Nitrobacter winogradskyi Nb-255: one gene and its partners. The protein of the gene in region 2 interacts with the protein of the main gene of each other region in a pairwise test. Links are inferred from orthologs where the notes say so. Each region holds a gene or a part of one and is shown on either strand. Other genes may lie near its edges. The genes, in order: NWI_RS07485, NWI_RS09935 and NWI_RS00700.

Evidence for each region.
Region 1: the proteins of NWI_RS09935 (region 2) and NWI_RS07485 interact in binary tests that used the Escherichia coli proteins (3 or more experiments, as listed by UniProt). The link is inferred for Nitrobacter winogradskyi Nb-255 from one-to-one orthologs.
Region 3: the proteins of NWI_RS09935 (region 2) and NWI_RS00700 interact in binary tests that used the Escherichia coli proteins (3 or more experiments, as listed by UniProt). The link is inferred for Nitrobacter winogradskyi Nb-255 from one-to-one orthologs.

Annotation. Positions count from the first base shown.
Region 1 is NC_007406.1:1,570,768-1,581,375, forward strand. The notes cover bases 556-3,555. They hold NWI_RS07485 (two-component system sensor histidine kinase NtrB), read left to right. Parts: upstream 556-1,467; coding sequence 1,468-2,643; downstream 2,644-3,555. Other genes in these bases: dusB (tRNA dihydrouridine synthase DusB), read left to right, coding at 556-1,471; ntrC (nitrogen regulation protein NR(I)), read left to right, coding at 2,651-3,555. Also shown: NWI_RS07475 (bifunctional 2-C-methyl-D-erythritol 4-phosphate cytidylyltransferase/2-C-methyl-D-erythritol 2,4-cyclodiphosphate synthase), read right to left, coding at 1-221; more of dusB, read left to right, coding at 422-555; more of ntrC, read left to right, coding at 3,556-4,090; NWI_RS07495 (sensor histidine kinase NtrY-like), read left to right, coding at 4,268-6,568; NWI_RS07500 (sigma-54-dependent transcriptional regulator), read left to right, coding at 6,586-7,956; NWI_RS07505 (D-amino-acid transaminase), read left to right, coding at 8,039-8,896; RNA chaperone Hfq, read left to right, coding at 9,081-9,329; GTPase HflX, read left to right, coding at 9,353-10,608.
Region 2 is NC_007406.1:2,084,521-2,090,754, reverse strand. The notes cover bases 1-2,770. They hold NWI_RS09935 (P-II family nitrogen regulator), read right to left. Parts: upstream 1,670-2,770; coding sequence 1,331-1,669; downstream 1-1,330. Other genes in these bases: NWI_RS09930 (bifunctional ADP-dependent NAD(P)H-hydrate dehydratase/NAD(P)H-hydrate epimerase), read left to right, coding at 2,015-2,770; glnA (type I glutamate--ammonia ligase), read right to left, coding at 1-1,240. Also shown: more of NWI_RS09930, read left to right, coding at 2,771-3,514; NWI_RS09925 (multicopper oxidase family protein), read right to left, coding at 3,532-4,872; tig (trigger factor), read left to right, coding at 5,370-6,234. UniProt on the Escherichia coli protein: P-II indirectly controls the transcription of the glutamine synthetase gene (glnA). P-II prevents NR-II-catalyzed conversion of NR-I to NR-I-phosphate, the transcriptional activator of GlnA. When P-II is uridylylated to P-II-UMP, these events are reversed.
Region 3 is NC_007406.1:151,184-162,075, reverse strand. The notes cover bases 3,567-6,850. They hold NWI_RS00700 ([protein-PII] uridylyltransferase), read left to right. Parts: upstream 3,567-3,872; coding sequence 3,873-6,650; downstream 6,651-6,850. Also shown: NWI_RS00720 (SGNH/GDSL hydrolase family protein), read right to left, coding at 1-379; NWI_RS00715 (OpgC family protein), read right to left, coding at 376-1,623; Co2+/Mg2+ efflux protein ApaG, read left to right, coding at 2,033-2,428; NWI_RS00705 (Hsp33 family molecular chaperone), read right to left, coding at 2,553-3,557; NWI_RS00695 (transglycosylase domain-containing protein), read left to right, coding at 6,876-9,080; NWI_RS00690 (M48 family metallopeptidase), read right to left, coding at 9,288-10,124; NWI_RS00685 (polyhydroxyalkanoate depolymerase), read right to left, coding at 10,334-10,892.

The DNA of each region.
Region 1 (10,608 bases), 520 kb from region 2 along the record:
TAGCGGAACTGGGCGGCGGCCTGATTGAACATCGAGAGGTCATCGGGATTGAGCACCGGCTGAACCGCGAACACGTCGGGATGCTGGCAGAACGCCTCCATCGCCCGCGAAATCACGGTTCGTCCGCCAATCGTCCGGTATTGTTTGGGGCCGCCCGCGCCCGCGCGGAGACCGCGGCCCGCGGCGACAATGATGGCGGCAGTTCGTTTTGAGCTGGGCATTGGACTCGCTGTGAAGGAATCGGGTTGTTTGAGCAGGCCCTTACCACGCCGTTAGCAAAAACAGCAGGAGTCCGGACCAGCCGCGAATTATTCGGTGCTGGCGTAGTTGGCAAGATGCCCGGAACTGGCTATTGTGTAGGCATAAAACCATCATGCCTAATAAATAAGCTATTCGGAACGTGGCACGGAACGATTGGACCATGAGCAAGAGCCTGACAGGTCCTCCTCCGTCATCAAGTCTCGGACCGTTCGCGGTCGGAGATATTTCGATCCGCAACCGCGTTCTTCTTGCGCCGATGTCGGGGATCACGGACAGGCCGTTTCGACGTCTTACGGAGTCGCTGGGGGCGGCGCTCGTTGTTTCGGAAATGACCGCGAGCGACGATCTCGTCCGCGGGCGTCCAATGTCCGTCCTTCGCTGTGAAGCCACCGGTCATGGGCCGCACGTCGTTCAGCTTGCCGGCTGCGAGACGCGCTGGATGGCGGAAGCCGCGCGGATCGCCGAGGCGGCCGGCGCCGACATCATCGATATCAACATGGGTTGTCCCGCCCGGCACGTGACAGGCGGCCAGTCGGGTTCGGCGCTGATGCGCGATCCCGACCATGCCCTCGACCTGATCGAGGCGACGGTCGGCGCGGTGAACGTGCCGGTCACACTCAAAATGCGCCTCGGATGGGACGGCCACTCGTTCAATGCGCCTTCGCTGGCGCGGCGCGCCGAATCCGCCGGCGTGCGGATGATCACGGTTCATGGCCGGACGCGCTGCCAGTTCTACAAAGGCCGCGCCGATTGGCGGGCCGTGCGGGCCGTGAAGGAAGCGGTGCGCGTTCCCGTCGTCGTCAACGGCGACATCACATCGTTCGACGCAGCCGTTGCTGCGCTGGAGGCGTCGGGGGCCGATGCGGTCATGGTGGGCCGCGGCGCGCAGGGCCGCCCCTGGCTGCCGGGTCAGATCGGGCGGCGGCTCGAAACCGGCATCGAAGAATCCCATCCTTCGCTCACGGATCAGTTGGCTTACATCCGCGCGCTTTATGACGACCTGCTTCTGCATTACGGCCTGCGCATCGGGCTTCGTCATGCGCGAAAGCATCTTGGCTGGGCGCTGGATACGGCGGCAGCGCTTCGTGCCGTGCCGACACCGGTCCAGAAATCGTGGCGGACGAAAATTCTGACGGCCGATGATCCCTCCGGCGTACAGCGGTTACTGGTGGACGCGTTCGACGATTTCGCGTGGAGGGCCGTGGCATGACGTCGATCGCGCAGCGTCCGCGCGTCGCGTCTTCCGATGGCGAGGCCATTCTCAACGCGCTCCCTAATCCTGTGCTGCTGGTCGCGCCCGACGGCCGGATCGTTGACGCCAACATGGCGGCAGAGTCCTTCTTTGAGATGTCGAAGCAGTTCCTGCAGCGCGAGCCACTGAAACAGCTTATCCCATTCGGCAGTCCGCTCCTGGCCCTGATCGATCAGGTTCGCGACAGCGGCGCGCCCGTCAACGAGTTCAGGGTTGATCTCGGCACGCCGAGGATCGGCCGTGACCGTCAGGTCGACCTGCATGTCGCGCCCCTGACCGAACGGCCCGCTCACGTCGTGGTGATGATCCAGGAGCGCACCATCGCCGACAAGATGGATCGGCAGTTGACCCATCGCAGCGCGGCCCGATCTGTGATCGCGCTTGCGGCCATGCTCGCGCACGAAATCAAGAACCCGCTTTCCGGGATTCGTGGTGCGGCGCAGCTTCTTGAACAGGGGGCGACGCCGGACGATCGAATGCTGACCCGGCTGATCTGCGACGAGGCGGACCGTATCGTCACGCTGGTCGATCGCATGGAGGTATTCGGCGACGAGCGGCCGATCAGGCGGGAGCCTGTCAACATTCACGCGGTGCTCGATCATGTCAAACGGCTCGCGCAGTCGGGCTTCGCGCGAAATGTCAGGTTCACCGTTGATTACGATCCGTCGCTTCCGCCGGTTCTCGGCGATCGGGATCAACTGGTTCAAATCTTTCTGAACCTTGTCAAGAATGCCGCCGAAGCTGTTTCCGATCTCGGAGAAGAGGGAGAAATCCAGTTCACGACCGCATTCCGTCCCGGCTTGCGCCTTTCCCTCCCGGGCAAGAAAACGCGGGTTTCGCTGCCGCTGGAGTTCTGCGTCAAGGACAATGGTCCCGGCGTGGCGGAGGATCTGCTTCCGAACCTGTTCGATCCGTTCGTCACCACCAAGCAGACCGGCAGCGGGCTCGGTCTGGCGCTGGTCGCAAAGATCGTCGGGGATCACGGCGGCATCGTCGAGTGCGAGTCGCAGCCGCGCAAGACCAACTTCCGTATCCTGCTGCCGATGTTCGATTCCGGTCCGGTACACCGGCAGGGCGATGACGCTGCCGCGTCCGGAATACCGCCACGCACCGCGCGTCATCCAGCATGAGGACAAAATGTCTCCAGCCAACATACTTGTCGCCGATGATGACGGAGCCATCCGCACGGTGATCAATCAGGCGCTGTCGCGTGCCGGTTATGACGTGCGCCTGACCGGGAATGCCGCAACGCTGTGGCGATGGGTCAGCCAGGGCGAAGGAGATATCGTGATCACCGACGTGGTGATGCCGGACGAGAACGCCTTCGACCTTCTGCCTCGCATCAAGAAAATCAGGCCGAACCTGCCGGTCATCGTGATGAGCGCGCAGAACACCTTCATGACGGCGATCCGCGCCTCCGAGCGCGGCGCTTACGAATACCTTCCGAAACCGTTCGACCTGAAGGAACTGATCGCAATCGTCGGCCGCGCGCTCGCCGAGCCGAAGGAGAGCGCGGCCAGCCGCGGCGACGAGAATGAAGGCGATTCCCTGCCGTTGATCGGCCGGTCCCCCGCCATGCAGGAAATCTACCGTGTTCTGGCGCGGCTGATGCAGACGGACCTGACCGTGATGATTTCCGGCGAGTCCGGCACCGGCAAGGAACTTGTCGCGCGCGCGCTTCATGACTACGGCAAGCGTCGCGGCGGTCCGTTCGTCGCCGTCAATATGGCGGCGATTCCCCGCGACCTGATCGAATCGGAGTTGTTCGGTCACGAACGCGGCGCATTCACGGGCGCGAACGCCCGCGCGTCGGGCCGTTTCGAGCAGGCCGAAGGAGGGACTCTCTTTCTCGACGAAATCGGCGACATGCCGATGGAGGCGCAGACACGTCTGCTTCGTGTGCTTCAGCAGGGTGAATATTGCACCGTCGGGGGAAGGACGGCCATCAAGACGGATGTCCGCATCGTTGCGGCATCCAACAAGGATCTTCGTGTCCTGATTCAGCAGGGGCTGTTTCGCGAGGATCTTTTTTTCCGCCTCAACGTGGTGCCGCTGCGCCTGCCGCCGCTCCGCGAACGCATCGAGGATCTGCCGGATCTGATCAGGCATTTTTTCGTGCTTGCCGAAAAGGATGGACTGCCGCCCAAGAAGCTGGACGCGCTTGCGCTAGAACGCTTGAAGCGGCACCGCTGGCCCGGCAACGTCCGGGAGCTTGAAAACCTTGCGCGCAGGCTGGCCGCGCTCTACCCGCAGGATGTCATCACCGCTCCGGTGATCGATTGCGAGCTTGCATCTCCCGAGGCGACCTCCGGAAGTAACGCCCAGAACATCAATAGTCTCGGTGGCGCCGTCGAGATGTACATGTCGTCGCTTTTCTCAGGCTCCCCGAACGGGCTCCCGCCGCCTGGCCTGTATCAACGCGTTCTCAGGGAGATTGAGGTCCCGCTTCTCACCGCCGTGCTGGCGGCGACGCGCGGCAACCAGATTCGCGCCGCCGACCTTTTGGGTTTGAACCGCAACACGCTCCGTAAAAAAATCCGCGATCTGGATATCCAGGTCTACCGTTCCGGAGGATAGGTAGCCGAGTCTACCGGCAGTTTTTCCGCCATTCACGATCGAACCGGACTCAATCGATTGTTGCCAGTCGCGGCTGATGTTCGCGCCGCGGAAATGTCCCAATTGTGCAACATTGTTGTATGATTGCATCAGTTCGCTGGTTGCGCCAGCCAGCTTAAACGCCCAGCTTTCACGCGGATGACCACAGCAGACACGCCGGTTCCCTCGCACGATCCGACATTCGCCGAGTCGCGTGGCTGGGCGATGCGCCGGCTATTGGCGCCCGTCGCGATCGGCCTTGCGCTGCTGTCGGCATTCCTGACTTTCGTGGTTTTGGTTGGCCTCACGCCGATCGAGCCGACGCACCGGGTCGTCATTACGTTTCTGCTGGTCGACGCCGGCATCATCCTTCTGCTCGTTGGCATCATCGCCCGCGAGGTCTGGCGTGTCGTGCAAGCCCGCCGCCGGGGGCGCGCCGCGGCGAAGCTGCATGTGCAGGTCGTCGGTCTTTTCTCGATCATCGCCGTTCTGCCGGCGGTCGTGGTGTCGGTCGTCGCCAGCGTCACGATCGATCGCGGCCTTGACCGTCTGTTTTCAGGGCCGATCAAGGAGGTTATTGAGAACTCGCGGATCGTCGCACACGCTTATGCGAACGAGCATGCCCAACTGATCCGGGGCGATATCCTGGGCATGGCCAATGACGTTTCCAACGCACGGCCGCTCTACGACCAGGACCGCGTGACATTTCTCCAACTCCTGACCTCCAGCGCCAAGGCTCGCAACCTTCCCGGCGCGATGCTGATCGATAAGGAGGGTCATCTGCTGGTATCGGCGCAAACCGGCATCAAGCGAGCCTACGACACGCCGAACCCCGACATTCTCAAGAATGTGAATGAGGACGATCCGCAGATCGCGCTCATTCCGGAGGCGAACTACGTCGCCGCCGTCATTCGCCTTCGCGCGTTTCAGGACACGTTCCTTTACGTCGCGAGATTGCTCGATCCCTATGTCGTCTCGCAACTGAAGCAGACCGAGTCGAGCATTGTCGAATACGCCACGATCGAGGCTCGGCGTCTTGGCATCCAGGTGGCGCTCGCGCTGATGTTCGCTGTGATTGCGCTGACCATTCTGATGGCGTCGGTATTGCTAGGCCTCAACTTCGCGGACCGGTTCGTGGCCCCCGTCCGACGCCTGATGAACGCGGCCAACCTCGTATCCACCGGCGACCTGAACGTTCAGGTTCCTGTTTTGAAATCCGAAGGCGACCTGGCGCAGCTCGGCGAGACATTCAACAAGATGACCGCCGAATTGCGCACTCAGCGCGACGAACTCGTTAATGCGAGCGGCCTGATCGACAGCCGGCGCCGTTTCATCGAGGCGGTGCTGTCGTCGGCCAGCGCCGGCATCATCGGCGTCGACGGCGCCAACACCATCCGCATCCTGAACCGCTCGGCGGAGAAGCTGATCGGCCATTCGGAATCAGAAACGCTCGGACATCCGCTATCCGAGGTCATCCCCGAGCTGAGCGATCTCATGCAGACGGCGAGGGAGGGGGCGCAACGGCTGGTGCAGGGCCAGATCACGCTCAATCGCGACGGCAATGAGCGTAACATCTCGGTGCGCGTCAGCGCCGAGCAAACCAGTCAATCGCGTGACAGCTACATCATCACCCTGGACGATATCACGGAGCTTGTGACCGCGCAGCGTACGTCCGCGTGGGGCGATGTGGCGCGACGTATCGCTCATGAAATCAAGAATCCGTTGACACCGATCCAGCTTTCGGCCGAGCGCATCCGCCGTAAATTCGGCAAGGTGATCACTCAGGACAAGCCGATCTTCGAGCAATGCACCGACACCATCGTGCGTCAGGTTGAGGATATCAGGCGGATGGTCGATGAGTTCTCGCGTTTCGCGCGAATGCCGAAGCCCGTGATGGAAGGAGAGGATGTCGCCGATACGGTCCGCCAGACGGTTTTCCTCATGCGTGTCGGACATCCCGAGATCGATATCGAAGCCGACATCAGGCAAGAACCGATGCGCGCGCAGTTTGACCGGCGGCTGATCTCGCAGGCGCTGACCAATATCATCAAGAACGCGGCCGAAGCCATCGAAGCGGTGCCGCCGGAGGTGCTCGGAAAAGGCCGGATCGACGTCATCGCCGCGCAGGAAGAAGACGACATCATCATTGACGTGATCGACAATGGTGTCGGCTTACCGAAAGTTGCGCGCGCGCGGCTGCTGGAGCCTTACGTGACGACACGCGAAAAGGGTACCGGCCTTGGTCTTGCGATCGTGGGGCGCGTTCTGGAAGACCACGGCGGAAAGCTCGAGCTCAATGACGCGTCGGCGATCAGGCCGGAAGCGCGGGGAGCCTGGATGCGGTTGCGGTTTGCAGCGACGGGGCCAGCGAATGCGGGAACCATTGGGGATGATGGAGCGACTAACGGGGATACCCTGACCGGAAAAGAAACAAAGACTGAGGTTGCGACCGGCGGCTGACGAGGCGGATCCAATTCATGGCACATGACATTCTGATTGTTGACGACGAGGCGGACATTCGCGACCTGGTTGCGGGCATCCTGGAAGATGAGGGGTTCACGACCCGAACCGCGCGCAACAGCGATGAGGCGCTGGCGGAGGTTTCAAGCCGCCGTCCGCACATGGTGTTTCTCGACATCTGGCTGCAAGGCAGCAAGCTCGATGGGCTCCAGCTGCTGGAAATGATCAAGCAGGACAGCCCCGATATGCCGGTCGTGATGATCTCCGGTCATGGCAACATCGAAACGGCGGTCGCGGCCATCAAACGCGGCGCCTATGACTTCATCGAAAAGCCGTTCAAGGCCGATCGGCTGATTCTGGTGGCGACGCGTGCGCTCGAAACGTCGCGCCTGAAGCGCGAGGTCCGTGAACTGAAGCAGCTCGCGCCGGCGGCAAGCTCGCTGGTTGGGCGTTCGCCATGCATGAACCAGCTTCGGCAAACCATCGAGCGCGCGGCGAAAGCCAACAGCCGCATCATGATCGTCGGCCCGTCCGGGTCCGGCAAGGAACTGGCGGCGCGAACGCTTCATAATCAGTCGAGCCGTGCCGAGGGGCCGTTTGTTGTCATCAACGCCGCTGCGATCACGCCGGAGCGAATGGAGTCCGAACTGTTCGGCGTGGAGCAGGTCGACGGTCAGCAGCCTCGCAAGGCCGGTGCGCTGGAAGAAGCGCACGGCGGGACGCTGTTCATCGACGAGATCGGCGATATGCCGCGCGAGACGCAGAACAAGATCATGCGGGTCCTGGTCGATCAGACCTTTCAACGCTCAGGCGGCGCAACCAAGATCAAGGTGGATGTGCGCATCATTTCGTCGACAGCGCGCAATCTGGAGGAGGAAATTGCAGCGGGCAGGTTCCGTGAAGATCTCTATCACCGGCTGTCGGTGGTGCCGATCCGCGTTCCGCCATTGTCCGAACGCCGCGAGGATATTCCCGAACTGATCGAATTTTTCATGGACCATATCTCCGCCACGAGCGGTTTGCCCAAGCGCCAGATCGGCGATGACGCGATGGCGGTGCTGCAATCGCATGTCTGGCCGGGCAACGTCCGGCAACTCCGAAACAATGTCGAGCGCGTAATGATCCTGGCAGGCGGAGGCCCGGAGGTCATCATCACCGCGGATATGTTGCCGCAGGATGTCGGCTCCATGGTCCCGGCGATGCCGTCGGGCGTCAATGGCGAGCACATCATGGGCTTGCCGCTTCGCGAGGCCCGCGAGGTTTTCGAGCGCGACTATCTGATCGCTCAGATCAGCCGCTTCTCCAACAACATCTCCCGGACCGCGGAGTTCGTCGGCATGGAGCGCTCGGCGCTGCATCGCAAACTCAAGGCGCTCGGCGTCAACTAGATTGTTGCTCTGACGCATGGTCATCCCGCGAAATCGTATTCATCTCGATCGAGAACAGGTAACGCTGAGGTAAACCTGCTGAATGTCGCGCATCGCTTATGTCAACGGCCGGTATCGCGATCTGCGCGATGCCTGCGTCAACGTCGAGGATCGCGGCTACCAGTTTGCCGACGGTGTTTACGAGGTTTGCGAGGTGCGCGGCGCGAGGCTGGTTGATTTTCCCCGGCACATGGCCCGGTTGCAGCGGTCGATGCGCGAATTGCGGATCGCCGAACCGATGCCGATCACGGCGCTCGGCATCATCATGCGCGAGGTCGTGCGGCGGAATCGCGTGACCTACGGAATCGTGTATCTGCAGGTGACTCGCGGCGTGGCCCGGCGCGATCACGCTTTTCCGCCGAACCCGGTCAAGCCGGGCGTCGTCGTCACGGCCCGCGCGCTGGATGACGAGAAAAAGCAGCAAGCCGCCGCCGCCGGCATTTCTGTCATTACTCTGCCGGAGAATCGTTGGCCGCGGGTGGATATCAAGTCAGTGGCGCTGCTGCCGAATGTTTTGGCAAAGCAGCATGCGCGGGAAAAGGGAGCCCATGAGGCGTGGTACGTCGATAGTGACGGATTCGTCACCGAAGGCGCGTCGAGCAACGCCTGGATCGTGACGAAGGACGGCCGGGCCGTCACCCGGTCAGTGGACCAGGGCATTCTGGCGGGCATCACGCGGGCTGTTCTCATGGAAGTCCTGAGGGCTTTTCAGATCAGGCTTGAAGAGCGCCCGTTCACGCCGGCGGAAGCCCGCGAGGCGGCCGAAGCGTTTGTAACCTCGGCTTCTCAGATCGTCATGCCCGTGGTCGCGATCGACGGCCAGGTGGTGGGGGATGGTCGGCCTGGCGGTATTGCAAGGCGGCTTCGAGAGGAATTCCACCGCTTTTCAGCATTTTCCTGATGGTTTTTGTGTATCCGGGTAAACCCGCGGACCCGAACCGGCTTGCGTAACATCATACTCTGCCTTCTAATCCGGGGGGCCGGGTCCATGAGGAGGATCTCAGAGGGGAGCCGGCGGGCCATGAAACGCTCGGGAGGGCTGCTTCCGGCTCCAAAAAGCAAAGTTAAACTGCGGGATAACAAAAATGGCGATAGACCGCGCACAAAACCTACAGGACACTTTCCTCAACCACGTCCGTAAGACGAAAACGCCTCTGACGATCTTTCTGGTAAACGGAGTCAAGCTCCAGGGAATCGTGACCTGGTTCGACAATTTCTGCCTGCTGCTCAGGCGCGACGGTCATTCACAACTGGTCTACAAACACGCGATTTCGACCATCATGCCGGGTGCTCCGATCCAGTTGTTTGAAGGCGGCGAGGATGCTCCGCTTTGAGCACATACTTGAAAGTTTCCTGATTGGACCCCCGCCAGTTCGAGGGGAGCACCGACCCGTCGGGGTCGATGCGGGGCGAGCCAACCGGACGAGCGATCGTCATCGGCCCTTACGTGCGGACGCGGGGCGGCGATGCCGAGACGCCGCGACGATCCCTGCGCAACACCGACGCCCGGCTGGATGAAGCCGCCGGTCTCGCCAAGGCAATCGACCTCCATGTGATTCAGGCGATCGTCGCTCCCGTCAGCCAGATCAGGCCCGCGACATATCTCGGTAAGGGCAAGGTCGAGGAGTTGCAGGGCTTGATCGCCGCCGATGGAGCCGGTCTCGTGGTGATGGACTGCGCGCTGTCGCCCATTCAACAGCGCAATCTGGAAAAGGCCTGGAGCACAAAGGTGCTGGACCGCACCGGCTTGATCCTCGAAATCTTCGGGCGCCGCGCCAAGACCAAAGAGGGCGCGCTTCAGGTCGAACTCGCTCATCTCAACTATCAGCGCAGCCGTCTGGTGCGCTCCTGGACCCACCTCGAACGGCAGCGTGGCGGCTTCGGATTCATGGGCGGGCCCGGCGAAACCCAGATCGAGGCGGATCGCCGCCTGATCGGCGATCGCATCACGCGACTGGAAAACGAACTCAAGAAGGTGCAGGCGACGCGGCGGCTGCATCGCGCCGGGCGGCAGCGCGTGCCCTATCGCGTGGTCGCGCTGGTCGGCTACACGAATGCCGGCAAATCGACGCTGTTCAATCGATTGACGCGCGCGGACGTTCAGGCCGCCGACATGCTGTTCGCGACGCTCGATCCGACGCTGCGCTCGCTCGCGCTGCCTCACGGCGGAAAGGCCATGCTGTCGGACACCGTCGGATTCATATCTAATCTGCCGACCCAGCTCGTCGCTGCTTTCCGCGCGACGTTGGAGGAGGTGATGGAGGCGGACGTTATCCTTCATGTTCGTGACATTTCGCATGAGGATACGGAGCCGCAGCAGCACGATGTCGAAGCCGTGCTGCATCAACTCGGCATCGACCCCGACGGACCGGCGCGCATGATCGAGGTCTGGAACAAGATCGATCGCTTCGATGCGGATCAGCGCAAAGACCTGGAGAACGTGGCTGCACGCCGTTCGACGGATGTGCCGCGTTTTCTTGTTTCTGCCGAAACCGGCGAAGGGGTTGAGACGCTGCTTGCGGCGATCGAGGATCGGCTGGCGGCAACCCGAACCACGCTGGATCTGTCGGTCGACGCCTCGGATGGCGCGGCGATCAGCTGGCTGCATCGGAA
Region 2 (6,234 bases):
AACCGCAGACCGTGGGAATCTGCTTCAGTTCTTCCTTCGGCAGGTCATAGAGGTCCTTGTCCATGGCGGGGCCGGGATCGATCTTGTTCTTGATCCCGTCCAGGCCCGCCATCAGCATCGCCGCGAAGGCGAGATACGGATTGGCCATCGGGTCGGGGAAGCGAACCTCGACGCGCTTGGCCTTCGGCGAGGTGGTGTAGGGGATGCGGCAGGAGGCGGAGCGGTTGCGCGCCGAATAGGCGAGCAGCACCGGCGCCTCGTATCCCGGCACCAGCCGCTTGTAGGAGTTGGTGGACGGGTTGGTGAAGGCGTTGATGGCCTTGGCGTGCTTGATGATGCCGCCGATGTAGTACAGGCAGGTTTCCGACAGGTCGGCGTATTTGCTGCCGGCGAAGGTCGGCTTGCCGTCCTTCCAGATCGATTGGTGAACGTGCATGCCCGAGCCGTTGTCGCCGTAGACCGGCTTCGGCATGAAGGTGGCGGTCTTGCCGTAGATGTGCGCGACCTGGTGAATGCAGTATTTGTATACCTGCATCTGGTCGGCCATGTAGGTCAGCGTATCGAACTTCATGCCGAGTTCGTGCTGGGCGGACGCCACCTCGTGATGATGCTTCTCGACCTTCACGCCCATGCGGGCCATGGCGCCGAGCATCTCGGAACGCATGTCCTGGATCGAGTCCTGTGGTGGAACCGGGAAGTAGCCGCCCTTGGTGCGGATGCGATGACCGAGATTGCCGCCCTCATACTCGGTATCGGAGTTGGTCGGCAGCTCGGAGGAATCGAGCTTGAAGCCGGTGTTGTAAGGCGTGGTCTGAAAGCGCACGTCGTCGAACACGAAGAATTCGGCTTCCGGGCCGACATAGACCGTATCGCCGATGCCCATCGACTTCACCATCGCCTCGGCCTTCTTGGCGATCCCGCGAGGGTCACGGTTATAGGGCTCGCCCGTGGACGGCTCCAGGATGTCGCAGGTGAGCACCATGGTGGTTTCCGCGAAGAACGGATCGATTGTCGCCGTCGCCGGATCGGGCATCAGCGTCATGTCGGACTCGTTGATCACCTTCCAGCCGGCAATCGATGAGCCGTCGAACATCGTACCCTCGGCGAAAAACTCTTCGTCGATCATGCTGATGTCGAAGGTGACATGCTGCCACTTGCCGCGCGGATCGGTGAAACGCAGATCGACGTATTTTACGTCGTTGTCCTTGATCGATTTCAGGACGTCATTGGCGGTCTTCATAAACACCCCTTGTCTCTGCTGGTCGTCGTAATCGCCGGCGCGAAGCGGCCGTCGGGATGGCTTAATGAGTGATGTCCGTTCTCAAAGGATTTAGATGGCGTCGAGGCCGGATTCTCCCGTTCGGATCCGAATGGCCTCTTCGATATTGGATACGAAGATCTTGCCGTCGCCGATGCGGCCCGTCTGGGCGGCGCGCCTGATGGCTTCGATGGCTTTTTCGACCAGATCATCGCCGATCACAATCTCGATTTTGACCTTGGGCAGGAAGTCCACCACGTACTCCGCGCCGCGATAAAGCTCGGCGTGCCCCTTCTGCCGGCCGAAGCCTTTTGCCTCGATCACGGTGATGCCTTGCAATCCGATCTCCTGAAGAGCTTCCTTTACTTCGTCGAGCTTGAACGGTTTGATGATGGCTTCGATCTTCTTCATTGAACGTCTCCTGGCGCTTCCAATGTCCAGCCAGTGGCTGATGCGCGCTCACACTGCCGCCTGCAGCAGCGGTCATGCACTGGATTTCGGACGAACACAAAGTCGCGGGACACGCTTCATTGCCTGCCAGTGGACACACTGGTCGAATTTACTCTCTCAAAGCAGGGTTCGTGCCAACACGAAAATCTACAAGAATATGCATGGTATCATACGATCAAGAGGATCCTGGCAGACAGGGAGTTGGGCGTCCGCGCGCCCGTTCGACTGTAAAATAGGCAATCTGTTCAATTTTTGTGCGGCGGTGAGACTGCCAGACGGGCAGCTTGCCCGATCGGGTTCAAGGCCATGGAGATTCTGACGACGGGCGAAATGGAGCAGGCCGACCGGCTCTCGATCGCGGGAGGCGTGTCGGGCTTCGCCTTGATGCTGCGCGCCGGGCAGGCGGTCGCGAACGCGGCCGCCGACCTCGCGGAGAAAGGACCGATCCTGGTCGTCGTCGGATGCGGCAACAACGGTGGCGACGGGTTCGTTGCGGCGACGGAACTGGCGGCGCGCGGCCACGAGGTTTCGGTCATCCTGCTGGGCGAGCGAGACAGTCTCAAGGGTGACGCCGCGCTCGCGGCCAAGGGCTGGAAAGCGCCTGTGCTGCCTTGCGACCTCTCCGCGCTCGGTTCGCCCGCGCTGATCATCGACGCGCTGTTCGGCGCGGGCCTCAACCGGCCGGTCAAGGGCGACGCTCTCGCGACGATCGAGGCCATCATGGCCAACGGCGCGCCGGTGCTCAGCATCGATCTGCCGAGCGGCATCAACGGCACCACCGGCGCGGTCATGGGCGCTGCGATCCGCGCGACCGAGACGGTCACGTTCTTTCGCAAGAAGCCCGCGCATCTGCTGCTGCCGGGCCGCATTCATTGCGGCCGGGTGCGCGTGGCCGATATCGGTATCGCCGATGCCGTGCTGGACGAGATTCGTCCCGTAACCTTCGAGAATACCCCGGATTATTGGAACGGTGCGTTTCCCGCGCCGCATATCGACGGACACAAGTATAAGCGCGGCCATGCCGTTGTCGTGTCCGGTCATCTGACATCAACGGGCGCGGCACGACTGTCCGCGCGGGGCGCGTTGCGGGCTGGAGCCGGTCTCGTCACCGTGCTCTCACCCGACGATGCGCTGGGCGCGAACGCCGCGGCGCTGACCGCCGTGATGGTGCGCCGCATGAACGGCGCGGCCGGCTTCGCGGAAGTTCTGGCGGATCGGCGTCTCAATGCCTGCGTCATCGGACCCGGCGCCGGGATCGGCGAGGAAACACGCGCCCTTGTCTCCACGGCCCTCGCAGCGGGGCGGGCGCTGGTGCTCGACGCCGACGCGTTGACAAGCTTCGCCGATACCCCGGATCGTCTGTTCGAGACCGTCAGGCAGTCCGGAGGCTCCGACATTATCCTGACGCCGCACGAAGGCGAGTTCCATCGTCTTTTCAGTGAGATGAGTAACAAACATCCATTTCGATCAAAACTTGAACGGGTGCGGGACGCGGCGCGGCGTTCGGGATGTGTTGTCCTGCTCAAGGGGGCTGACACGGTGGTGGCCTCGCCGGACGGGCGCGCGACCATCGCGGCCAACGCCCCGCCATGGCTCGCGACGGCAGGCTCGGGCGACGTGCTGTCCGGCATCATCGGCGGCCTGCTGGCGCAAAGCGTTCCGGCCTTCGAGGCGGCTTGCATGGGGGTCTGGATGCACGGCGAGACCGGACGCGAGGCGGGGCCGGGACTGATCGCCGAGGATTTGCCGGAGGTTCTGCCCGCGGTCCTGCGGCGGCTCTATGATCGGTTCGGGATTGACTATTAAGATTATGATAATTCTGGTTATTCCACCGCGAACCAGCCGACCTGCCGCGGCGCGCTCCACTCCACCGCCATGGTCTCGATCAGCCAGGCTCCGGCTACGTCGGCGACAAAGGCGATACGCTGGGTCTGCCCTGCATCGACCAGTACCGTATCCAGCCAGAACGGTTTCCACCCGTCGTCGAGCCGGTCCAGCAGGCGGGCGTGATGACCATGCAGATGAAACACCATGGGCGTTGTTGTCGTGTTCTTCAGCGCGAGCACGGCGGTCCGGCCACGTTTGACGCGGAAGGCAGGTGCCCTGCGCTTGCTGAAAAGCGCCGGTCGATCCCATGACGAAGTTCCTGCAAGGGAGATCAGCGGCACGTCGGTACGCAATGCGTTCCTGAGATCGAGCCGCGCCGGCAGGTTGGCGGACGGCAACGCCGGCGGCGCGGGCAGCGGAGCGGATCGCGCCGGCCCATCGGAAACCTTCAGGCGGGCGATCTGACGCGGGGTGCCGCCGCCGTCATGCAGGGTGATGGCAGATGCCGTCCCCGCCGGGAGCGTGGCGTCTATGATGGCGTCGATCCGGGTTCCCGGAGCAAGCACCAGCCTCCCGTTGCGCGCCAGAAACGGCTCCGCGGGCTGGCTGTCGATCGCCATGATCCGCACATCCAGATTTTGGATTGCAATTGCAATCGCATTGCGTTGACAGCCATTGATGACCCTCAGCCTGAGCCGCTCGTTGACGTGAAGGTTGAGGTCGAGCGACGGCTTGCCGTTCACCAGGTAGAGAGGCGGTCCGGCCTTTCTTTGATTTTCGGTTGGGCCGGGCGCGACAGGCCGTCCTTCGGCATCGAACCGCCAGTCCTCGATCAGCATGACCTCGTCACGGTCGGCCTCGATCGGCTCCCGTTCCTCGACGATCAGAGCCTGCGCGGGCGAGGGCTGGGCCAGACCGTCTCCCAGCAGGCGGGCGTCGCACATGAAGGTCCCGGCTTGCCGTAACGGGAATGCGTAGCGGTCGGTCCCGCCCGGCGGGATGGGGGAGCGGTCGGTCAAGGGCTCGATGGCGGCTGCGCCGTCTACTCCGCGCCAGTTTAAAACCAATGGCGCCGGCAGGCCGTTGGTCACGACAGCGTCCATGCTCTCGCCTTGACGAAAGCGCGGAATCCGGGAGGAGCCGCCGGTCCTCAGGGACCAGACCGTGGTTTCGTGATGATCCGGCCCGAGTGAAAGGGGGGCGGGCGTCGCGTCGATGGCGAGCCTTTGCGGGTCTTGCGATCGGGCATAAATCGGAGCCGCGGGGCCTGCCACGGCGGTCGCCCCGAAACCGGCCAGAAGATGCCGCCGGGTTAATCGAACAGGACGAAGCATCATAAGCCAATGCGGACCATGTTCTTCGGACTATGTCCAGCGGGCGGCGGTGGGCCGAACAGCCATTTTTTTGCTGCGAACCAGTCTCCTCATGTTATAAGCCCGCCGCATCGAGCGCGTCGATGACGGCGGGTGATGAAAGCCCGGCTCCGTCGGCACGCCAGATTTCAACTCGTTGGAGCATGACGTCTACCGAAAGCCGCTTCGCATTTTTCGGCATCATGCTCGGCATCGCAGGCCGGATTGATGCGCCTCGTTTCACTGGCGGGCGTGGCGGAATTGGTAGACGCGCTGGATTTAGGTTCCAGTGACGAAAGTTGTGGGGGTTCGAGTCCCTCCGCCCGCACCAAGCGCTAAAGCGTTTGAGCAGTAACCATTCAGGCAGCTATCCAGATCGGATATATGCCGGCCGTACACCGATGCAGGCGTTTCGCCGCGCATCGACCGATTGACAATGATCCGGCCGTTTCCGCCGGATCGAGCGGAAGAAGATTGACGCCATGCAGGTGAACGAAACCCTCGCCGAGGGACTGAGGCACGAGTTCCAGGTCAGCATCCCCGCCGCCGAGATCGCGGCCAAGGCGGATGAGCGGCTCGACGACCTCAAGGACAAGGTGAAGATCAACGGCTTTCGCCCGGGGAAGGTGCCGGTCAGTCATCTCAAGAAGCTTTATGGCCGCTCCGTGATGGTCGAGACCATCGAAGACACGATCCGCGACACGAACATGCAGATCGTCAACGACCGCGGCCTCAAGCTTGCAGGCAATCCCAAGGTCACGATGCCTTCGGAACCGAAGGAAATCGAGGACATCCTCGCGGGCAATTCCGATCTCAGCTACAGCGTGGCGATCGAGGTCGTGCCGCCGATCGAACTGGCTGACTTCAAGTCCTTCACCATCGAGAAGCCGGTGGTCGACGTAAGCGACGCCGATGTCGATGAAGCCGTCGAACGGATCGCCGAACAGAACCGCACCTACACCACCAGGGCGGAAGGTGCGAAAGCCGAGAATGGCGATCGCATCACCATTTCGTTCAAGGGCACCATCGACGGCGAGCTGTTCGAGGGCGGAAGCAGCGAGGATATCCTGGTCGTGCTGGGATCGAATGCCCTCATTCCGGGGTTCGAGGAGCAGCTGGTCGGAGCCGGGGTCGGGGAGACGCGCACGGTGAAGGCATCGTTCCCCGGTAACTACGCTGACTCGGAGCTTGCCGGGAAGGATGCCGAGTTCGAGACCACGGTGAGCCTGATCGAGGCGCCGGAGGAACTCAAGATCGACGATGAATTCGCCAAGCTGCTCGGCCTGGAGGAACTCGATCAGTTGAGGCAGGTCGTCCGCGAGCAGCTCAGCGCCGAATTTGCCCGCG
Region 3 (10,892 bases), 1.9 Mb from region 2 along the record:
TCTGCCAAACCACCAGGGTTGACCGTGTCGCCGCCACGAGCTTGCCGAGACCGGGAGCGACATCACCGGCGGTCTTGCGCGGGGTCAGTTCCACGGACACGTTAACGGGGATGCCCGGCAGTTTCTCGCGAAGCGCGGCCTGCAATTTCACCGGATAAGCCTCACCCTCGGCTCCGGAAATCGTCGAGGAACGGCTGCCCACCACCAGGATGTTGAGCGGGCCGCCTGCTTTGACGACTGATGCGACGCGGGACAGCGTACTGTCGCTGGTCAGCAGATAGGCAGGTACATCGCAGTTCTTGGTTTGATCAGAGCATCCGGAGACGCCGGCCGATGAAGCGGCCAGCACGATCAAGGCCGACGCCAAGCCGGTCCTCATGCTCCTCCTCCCGCAAGATCCGCGTCGCCGTCGGCGGATTTGGCGCGGCTTCCGCCCTTGCCGGCAACCCCCTTGTACCATGAAAACACCCATGCGGCTGCGCACATGATCAGGATTCCGCAAACGCTGATCAGGAAGTGAACCACGGCGCCGCCAGAGTACTCCGCGAGGATGAATTGCCCGGCGAAGGCCAGAAAGACCCCGATGCAGAAGATCTGCAGCGAATGCTGGCCGCACAGGATCAGCGGCCGCAACCACGGCGAGGCCAGTCCCGGCCAATGCTTCGGCAGGAACCGGACGGTCAGCGCGGCGAGCGCCACGAAGTGCATGAAGCGCAGCACGTCGAGGTTGGTCTTGTCGATCGGATACATCCACTGTTCAGCAATGTGCGGCATGAAATGATTGAGCCGCGGCACATGCCAGGTCAGCGTCGTGTAGAAGGCGAACAGCAGGTAGGCGGCGCAGATCGAAAGCGTCGCCGGCGAGGACAGAATGCGCGACATGCGCTTCGCGCCGCCGAGCGCGCACCACGCGCCAAACACGAACAGCAGTTGCCAGGCGAACGGATTGAAGAACCACACCCCGTTGGGATAGGCGGGCAGCGCCAGGCCGAAGCACCAGGTCAGCCCATAGAGGCCGGCCGACAGCGCCAGGGCCAGCCCGGCGCTGCGCTGCATCACCAGCAGCACCAGAGGAAAGAACAGCATCAGCGCGACGTAGAGCGGCAGCACGTCCATGTTGACCGGCCGGAACTTCAGGAGCAGCGCCTGCACGATGGTGACGTCGGGCTGTTTGAGAAAATCGAGGATGCCCATCTCCTCGGTGTAAAGCGGGTTCTCGGAACTGCTCGCGACGTAGGAAATCTCGGCAAGGAAAATCGTGAACAGAACGATGTGTGCGACGTAAATTTGCCAGACGCGCCTGAGAATGCGCGCTGCGGCGACGATAAACCCGCGCTCGCGCATGGCGCGTCCGTAAACGAGGGCGGCGGTATAGCCCGAGATGAAGATGAAAATTTCGGTGGCGTCACTGAAGCCGTAATTGCGGATGGTGAGCCAGGTCAGGAGGTTCTGCGGCAGATGATCGATGAAGATCAGCCATAAGGCGAACCCACGCAACAGATCGAGCCGCAACTCGCGCTCGCGCGGCGGAGTCGGAATCAGAACGACCGGCGCATCGCGCTTGACGCTTGCGGGGCTCGCTTTGGTGCGAACTCCGACAACCTGATCGATAACTGGCGGCATAGGGTTGGTTTCGATACGACATCTCGATCACCTGCGCGATCGAGATGGATTTACGGGAGAGCAGCTTCACGCTAGAGCCTTTTCGCTTCTGATGGAATCAGAAGCGAGGCCCTATAACCTTGATTTAACGCGTTTTCTTCACGCGAACCGATCACCCGCTCCGCGAAAACGCTATAGCAGTGACAAAAAGGCAATATTGTCGCCGCGATCTTCGTGCGGAACCGGGCTGGCGCACGATCACGGTCGAAGTGGGGCTGGCTCATGCGCCAGTTTTGGCTATGATCGCCCCGATACTATAGCGTTTTCGAGCGAAGTGGACACCGGTTCGCGTGAAGAAAACGTGTTTAATCAAGATCTGAGAGCCTCGCTTCTGATTCCATCAGAAGCGAAAGGCTCTAGAGAGTTTGCGATGTACCGAGCCGTTACCCGCCATATCGAAGTTACCGTCGAACCGAATTTCATGCCGGAGAGATCGTCCGCCGAGCGAGGCCATTTTTTCTGGTCGTATACGGTGGTTATCACCAATGCCGGCCCCGATACCGTGCAGTTGCGCACCCGGCACTGGATCATCACCGACGCCTCCGGGCGAAAGCAGGAAGTCCGCGGCGAGGGCGTGGTCGGCGAGCAGCCGGTGCTGGCGCCGGGGGAGCGTTTCGAATACACGAGCGGCGTTCCGCTACCGACCGCAACCGGATTCATGAGCGGACGCTACCAGATGATCTCGATCCGAAGCGGCGAACCCTTCGAAATAGACGTTCCGACGTTCTCGCTCGACAGCCCCGACAGCAAGCGCGTGCTGAACTGAGCAGCAGCCTGACCAAAAGGCCGGGCCGGCGCCGAGTGGAACCGCGTTTCGGCTACGTTCCGGATCGCTTTCGCTTCTGATGCCATCAGAAGCGAAAAGGCCCTGGGTCGCGTCCCGGTCGCGCCTACTCCACGCCGGCTTCCCGCGGCGTGAACTCGTACACTGAATTGCAGAACTCGCAGGTCACGGCGACCTTGCCATCCTGCACCATGCCCGAGCGGTCTTCCAGCGCAAAACTCTTCAGCATCGCCTCCACGGCGTCGCGCGAGCATGAACACCGCGCATGCAGCGCCTGCGACGAAAACACCATCACGCCGCGCTCATGGAACAGGCGATAAAGCAGGCGTTCACCGGACAGGTCGGGATCGATCAGTTCGAGATCCTCGACGGTGCCGATCAGCGATTGACCCTCGACCCAGGCATCATCATCGGCCACGGTATGCACGGCTTCGCCATCGGGGGCATCTCCGGGAGGGAGATCGGCCTGGCGGGCGCGCTCCGGCGCCTTGGGCAGGAATTGCAGCAGCATGCCGCCGCCACGCCAGCCACGCTTCGGACCGCTCCCGTCCCTGCGCCATTCCTCGCCAACCGCGAGCCGCACCCGCGTCGGAATCTGTTCCGAGCGCAGGAAATATTCATGCGCCGCGTCTTCGAGGCTGCCGCCCTCCAGCGCCACAAGCCCCTGATAGCGGCTCATGTCCGGACCTTGATCGATGGTCATCGCAAGATGGCCGCGGCCCAGTAGCGCGCCGGCGTCGGAAGCATCGCCGAGCCGGGCCTCGTCGAACCGGGCATAGGCCCGCAGCCGGGCCGGCGCGCGAAAGTCCACGATCAGGAACGACACCGGCCCGTCGGTCTGGGTCTGCAGGATGAACCGGCCCTCGAACTTGAGCGAGGAGCCAAGCAGCGTCGTCAGCACGATCGCCTCGCCGAGCAGCTTGGCGACCGGCGCGGGATAGTCGTGCCGGGCCAGCAGTTCGTCGAGCGCCGGCCCGAGCCGGGTCAGTCGTCCGCGCAGGTCCAGCGCGCCCACCTCGAACGGAATCACGGCGTCATCGACCGGAACGGATGACGGCGCGCGCACGGAAGGTTCGCGCAAAGCGGCGGGGTCGGATGTTTGTGAGGTCATGCCGCTTTATCTGGGGTCGGAGACGCGGGATCGAAACCCCTCGAAACCGGATTCTGCGTGCTTGCTGGCGCTGTGCTGCAACACTCGAAATATCCGGATCGACCTTATTCAAAGCATATACCAACGGATGGTTGGAAGGAAAAAAGCATTTCACGTCAAATGTTTGACTGCATCCCTCAACGATGGATGATATTCTGGACAACGCCTGTCGGGGCACGTCATTGCTCAAAACCGGTGACGTGAAGCATGGATCCGTCACATGCCGCTCACAAACTGCGGTGACAGCGCGCACGGCCTCCGCTATCCGGATAAGCGATGGTCCTCCCCACGACAAAAGACGCGACGGCGGCCGGCGCCGGTTTCGATACCGTCCGGATCATCGGCGACATCGACGCGCTGGCCGAAAAGCACGCCGGGCACGAGGACGTTTTCCGGTCCGCCGTCTCCAGGCTGTTGAAGGCCGAACTCGCCAAGGTGCGCGATGCGGCGCAGGCGAAGCTTCTGCGCGACCGTCACGGGCGGCACTGCGCCGAATGGCTTTGCTTCGTCCAGGACGAAATCATCCGCCTGTCGTTTTCGGCCGCGACCCGTCATCTCTATCACTCCCCCATCCCGTCCGATGGCGAACGAATGGCCGTGGTGGCGACCGGTGGCTACGGACGCGGACTGATGGCGCCGGAGTCGGATATCGATCTGCTGTTCATCCTGCCCTACAAGCAGACCGCGTGGGGCGAACAGGTCGCCGAGGCCATCCTGTATTGCCTGTGGGACATGGGCCTGAACGTCGGTCACGCGACGCGCTCGGTCAATGAATCGATCCGGCAAGCGCGGCGCGACATGACGGTCCGCACCGGGATTCTGGAAGCCCGCTTCCTCACCGGCGACCGTGCGCTTTACGATGAACTGATCAGCCGCTTCGACACCGAAGTGGTGCAGGGAACGGCGGCGGAATTCGTCGCCGCCAAACTTGCAGAGCGGGAGGAGCGCCATCACCGCGCCGGCCAGTCGCGCTATCTGGTCGAACCCAACGTCAAGGACGGCAAGGGCGGACTGCGCGACCTGCATACGCTGTTCTGGATCGCGAAGTATGTCTACCGGGTGCGTGAAAGCCACGAACTGCTCCGGCGCAATGTCTTCGATGTGCGCGAGTATCGGACCTTTCGCCGTTGCGCCGATTTCCTGTGGTCGGTGCGTTGCAACCTGCACTTTGCGACGGGGCGGGCCGAGGAGCGGCTGTCATTCGACTTGCAACGCGAGATCGCGGTGCGGCTCGGATACACGTCTCATCCCGGCATGCAGGATGTCGAACGCTTCATGAAGCACTACTTCCTGACCGCCAAGGATGTCGGCGACCTGACCGCCATTTTGTGCGCGAAGCTCGAGGATCAGCAGGCCAAGCCGGCGCCGGTGCTCAGCCGCGCGATGTCGAAGCCGCCTGGCGCGGAGGTCCGCCGGGTTCCGGACAGCGATGACTTCATCATCGACAACAACCGCATCAATCTCGCCGCGCCCGACCTCTTCAAGCGCGACCCCGTCAACCTGATCCGCCTGTTCCGCCTCGCGCAGAAAAATAACCTGGCCTTCCATCCGGACGCGCTGCGGATGGTGAGGCGGTCACGACGGCTGATCAACGCGCAGCTTCGCGAGGACCCCGAATCCAACCGGCTGTTCATCGAGATCCTGACCTCGAACGACGCGGAGACCGTGCTGCGCCGGATGAACGAGACCGGAGTACTGGGTGAGTTCATCCGCGCCTTCGGCAAGATCGTCTCGATGATGCAGTTCAACATGTACCATCACTACACGGTGGACGAGCATCTGATCCGTTGCATCGGCATCCTTCAGGACATCGAGCGCGGCGACAATGACGAGGTCGCTCTCGCCGGCGAACTGATGCGCACGATAAATCCCGAACACCGGCCCGTCATTTACATCGCCACCCTGCTTCACGACGTTGCGAAGGGCCGGCCAGAAGACCATTCGATCGCGGGCGCCAGGGTGGCCCGCCGGTTATGCCCGCGCCTTGGCTTCAACGCCGCCGACACCGAGCTGGTCGCATGGCTGATCGAGCAGCATCTGACGATGTCCAAGGTGGCTCAGTCCCGCGACCTCTCCGATCGCAAGACCATCGAGAACTTCGCGGCCGTGGTGCAGTCGGTCGAACGGATGAAGCTCCTGACCATCCTGACGACCGCCGATATCCGCGGAGTCGGTCCCGGCGTCTGGAACGGCTGGAAGGCGCAGCTGCTTCGTACTCTTTATTACGAGACGGAACCCGTTCTGACCGGCGGCTTCTCCGAGGTCAACCGCGCGCAGCGCATGGCGGCGGCCGAGGCCGAGTTCCGCGCCGCCTTCACCGAATGGTCCGGCCATGAGCTCAATGCCTACATCGCCCGGCATTACCCGGCTTACTGGCTCAAGGTCGATCTCGAGCACAAGATCAGGCATGCGCGCTTTCTGCGCGCCAGCGAACAAAGCGGCAGGAAGCTCAACATCAACGTCGGCTTCGATGAGGCGCGCGGCGTCACCGAGCTGACGATCCTTGCCGCCGACCATCCCTGGCTGCTGTCGATCATCGCCGGAGCCTGCGCGTCGGCGGGCGCCAACATCGTCGACGCCCAGATCTACACCACCACCGACGGGCAGGCGCTCGATACCATCGCGATCTCACGCGAATACGAGCGCGACGAGGACGAAGGCCGGCGCGCCGCGCGCATCGCCGAGATCATCGAGCAGGTGCTCGAAGGCCGGTTGCGCCTGCCCGACGTCATGCCGAGCCGCGCCGCCGGCAAGAGGCTGCGGCCGTTTGTTGTCGAACCCAAGGTCACCATCAACAATCAATGGTCGGACCGCCACACCATGATCGAGGTTTCAGGGCTGGATCGTCCCGGGCTTCTGTTCCAGCTCACCACGGCGATCTCGAAGCTCAATCTCAACATCGCCTCCGCCCACGTCGCGACATTCGGCGAGCGAGCGCGCGACGTGTTCTACGTCACCGACCTGCTCGGCGCCCGGATCACCGCTCCGACGCGGCAGGCCGCGATCAAGCGCGCGCTGGTCCACCTGCTCGCCAGCGGCAACACCGCGGAATAACCCGATCGTCGCGCCCGTAATCCGGACGCGGATCATTCTGCCTGGGCGCGCCGTTCCGCGCTACAGCCCTAATTTTGCGTAAACTCTCAGGTAACCGCGCCTTAAAGCCCGGCCGCTAGGGTCTCCCTTGATTTTGAGGTTCGCATCAAGGATTGCTGCGGAGACACGCGAGCGTCGAAATCGGCACACTGACGTGCGGTGAAATCGGCGTAAGCGTTGTTGCGTATGGCATTGGGACAAAAAAAGCGGAGCGGGCGCAAGGAGCCGGTATTCAGCGGGTTCGCGGCTTCGCTTACGGAGCTGCGCCTCAATCCGCTCGACCGCGTCACGATTGCCGACGACAAGCCGGCCAGGCGAACCCCGCCGCGCAAAAAGGCAACCGCTCCGCGAAGCGAGGCGCCGCGCAAGCCGCCAGGCGGCCGCAAGGGGCAAGCGAAGAAGCGGAAGCGAGCGGGCCTCTCGCGGCTGTTTTACTGGAGCGCCGTGGTCGCCTTGTGGTCGGTGATCGCTGTCGTCGGCGTGCTGATCTATGTCGGGGCGCATCTGCCGCCGATCCAGTCGTTGGAAATTCCAAAACGCCCGCCGACGATTCAGATCGTCGCCGCGGACGGCAGCGTGCTGGCGACGCGCGGCGAGATGGCCGGAAGCAACGTCGCACTCAAGGAGCTGCCGAGCTATTTGCCGAACGCCTTCATCGCGATCGAGGACCGCCGGTTCCATTCGCATTATGGCGTCGACCCGCTCGGCATCCTGCGCGCCGCCGTCGCCAACGTGCTGCACCGCGGCGTATCGCAGGGCGGCTCGACGCTGACCCAGCAGCTCGCCAAGAACCTGTTCCTGACCCAGGAGCGCACGCTTGAGCGGAAACTCCAGGAGGTCGAACTCGCGCTCTGGCTGGAGCGCAAGCACACCAAGGCGCAGATTCTCGAACTTTACCTCAACCGCGTCTATTTCGGGTCCGGCGCGTATGGCATCGAGGCGGCGGCGCAGAAGTATTTTGGGAAGCCCGCGAAGAACGTCACGCTCGCGGAGGCCGCCATGCTGGCCGGTCTCGTCAAGTCGCCCTCGCGGCTCGCGCCGGATCGCAATCCGGAAGGCGCCGAGGCCCGCGCCAAGATCGTGCTTGCCGCGATGGCCGACGCTCATCTCATCACCGGGCAACAGGCGCGCGCCGCCACCGCCAAACCCTCTTATGCGATGAAGCCGGCAAGCGCCGGCACCGCCAACTACGTCGCCGACTGGGTCGGCGAAGTGCTCGATGACCTGGTGGGCCAGGTCGATCAGAACATCATCGTTGAGACGACCATCGATCCGAAACTGCAGAGCGCGGCGGAAGCCGCCCTGATCGACGAGCTGGCGGCGAAAAGCATCAAGTTCAATGTCAGCCAGGGCGCGTTGGTGGCGATGACACCCGATGGCGCCATCCGCGCCATGGTCGGCGGCCGCAACTACGCCGACAGCCAGTTCAATCGCGCGACCATGGCGAAGCGCCAGCCCGGCTCCGCGTTCAAGCCGTTTGTATATCTGGCCGCGATCGAGGCCGGCCTGACGCCCGAGACGATCCGTCAGGATGCTCCGCTCGATATCAAAGGCTGGCGGCCGGAGAATTATACGCATGAGTATTTCGGCGCGGTGACGCTGACCCAGGCGCTCGCTATGTCTCTCAATACCGTCGCCGTCCGGCTCGGACTGGAAGTCGGAGCTGGAAAAGTGGTGCGAACCGCGCACCGCCTCGGTATCACGTCGAAACTTGAGCCGAACGCATCCATCGCGCTCGGCACCTCGGAGGTGTCGCCGCTTGAACTGGTCGGCGCCTTCGCGCCGTTCGCCAATGGCGGATATGCCGCGGGTCCCCATGTCGTCGAACGCGTCCGGACCGCAGGCAACAACAAGCTTCTCTATGCGCGCGGCAAGGAACGGCCCGATCGCGTGATCGATCCGCGCGCGGTCGCCATGATGAACACGATGATGGAGCAAACGCTCATCAACGGCACCGCGCGCAAGGCCGAGATTCCGGGATGGACGGCGGCCGGCAAGACCGGCACCAGCCAGGATTTTCGCGATGCATGGTTCATCGGCTATACGGCGCGGCTCGTAACCGGAGTCTGGCTCGGCAACGACGACAATACGCCGACCCGCAAGGCGACCGGAGGCAGCCTGCCGGTGGAGGTGTGGAGCCGCTTCATGCGCGCTGCGCATCAAGGTGTGCGGCCCGAACCGATTCCCGGCACGCAGCGGAGCGGCTTCCCGCCTGAAGTGGCGCAGTTCGGCCAGCCGGCCGACGCGCCGGTACGGGCGGCCTCGCCCACGCTCGGGCGGTCGCCGCCGCCGCCGATACCGCAGCCGGCGCGGGCCGATGCGCGGCCGCAACCTGCCAGCGGGCTCGGACTCGACGGCTGGCTGAACGACCGCCTGTTCGGCGGGCGATAGTTTATCGCTTCTGAATCAGAAGCGAGGCTCTACGATATTGATTTGACGCGTTTTCTTTCCGGCGAACCGGATCCACTTCGCTCGAAAACGCTATCGGAAATCATCTCCTTCATTTTTAAGGAACGCGTCATCGCAGCACTGCGCGCGCTCTCTCCCGCTCGCGGGGAAGTTGACAATCGCTCGTCGCGATTCCGGCCGTTCCCGCGATCAATCCTGAATGCCGTAGCGATGAAGGTCGTTGCCTTCAACGTCGAGCCACTTCTTGGCCCGCTCGACATGTTTGCAGACGCGAGCGACCACCTTCCAGAATCGCGGCGAGTGATTCATTTCGACGAGGTGGGCAACCTCGTGCGCGGCGAGATAATCCAGCACGAACGGCGGCGCCAGAATGAGCCGCCAAGAGAATGACAGCGACCCGGCGGACGTGCACGATCCCCAGCGACTCGATTGGTCGCGGATCGAGATACGCCTGACCTTGACGCCAAGCGCATCGGCGTAACGCTGCGAGGCTTTTTGCAAGTCTTGCCGCGCTTCCCGTTTCAGGAAATCGTGGACGCGCCGGTCGAGATATTCGAGTCCGCCGGCGACACAAAGAATCCGCTCGCCGCTGTCGCGCGTCTCGGTCCACACCGTGCCGCGCTCGCCGGCGCGATGCACGATCCGATGGGCGACGCCGCGCAGCGGAATGACCGCGCCATGCTGGAAGGGAGCCGCCTTCGGCAGACGCCCGAGACGCGCCGCGATCCAGCCGCCGTGACGTTGCGCGAAGTCCTTGGCTTCCGCGAGCGTTCCTCGTGGCGGCATTGTCAGGATCGCTTCGCGGTCACTCGGATGGATTCGCAAGGTGTAGCGGCGCGCGCGGCGATGCCGTCGCAAGCGGACGGAATAAATCTGGGATCCGTGCTTGATGAGAAGCCGGGACGGTTCAGCGGGGCGTCGGTAAAGAAGTGCGCGGGCCATATCTGCAAATCCGGAAGGGGAGATACCGCCCGGATTTTGCCATATCCGACGCCACTCAAACCGTTCGGCGCAAAAACAAATCATTTGCCCAATATACAGCGTTAACGAGTTGTGATCAGGCTATATAGGGGGTGTGGGAACACATCGATCCCGGATTTCCTCGCTGAACCAGATACCGACATGGATGAAACCCGGTTCATTCTTTGAGAAAGGTCGAAACAGGCCGGTTATCCAGCACGATGGCCGCGCTCTGGATCAGGCGGCCCGATCGATTTCCGCTTGGATTGCGCGATTCATTCCGCGGCCGAAGCACGCGATGCTTTCTCCGGAGGCCCGGCGTTCGACTGCATGAAGTCATTCATGCGCGGGACGATCTCCGACCTGAATCTCGAACCGTTAAACACGCCATAGTGACCGACGCCGCTCTGCACGTAATGGGTTCGCCGGTTGTCCGGGATCGATGTGCATAACGCATGCGCAGCTTCGGTCTGGCCGAGGCCGGAAATGTCGTCCTTCTCGCCCTCCACCGTCATCAGCGCGACGCGCTTGATCTTCGAAGGATCGACCAGCCGGCCGCGGTGAGTCATCTCGCCCTTCGGCAAAGCGTGTTTGACGAACACCTGATCGACCGTTTGCAGATAATACTCCGCGGTCAGGTCCATGACAGCGAGATACTCGTCATAGAAATCGCGGTGCTTGTCGGCCAGGTCGCCGTCGCCTTTGACGAGATGCTCGAACAGGCTCTTGTGCGCATTCATGTGGCGATCGAAATTCATGCTGATGAAGCCGTTGAGCTGCAAGAAGCCGGGATAGACGTCGCGCATTACGCCGGGATGCGGAAACGGCACCTTG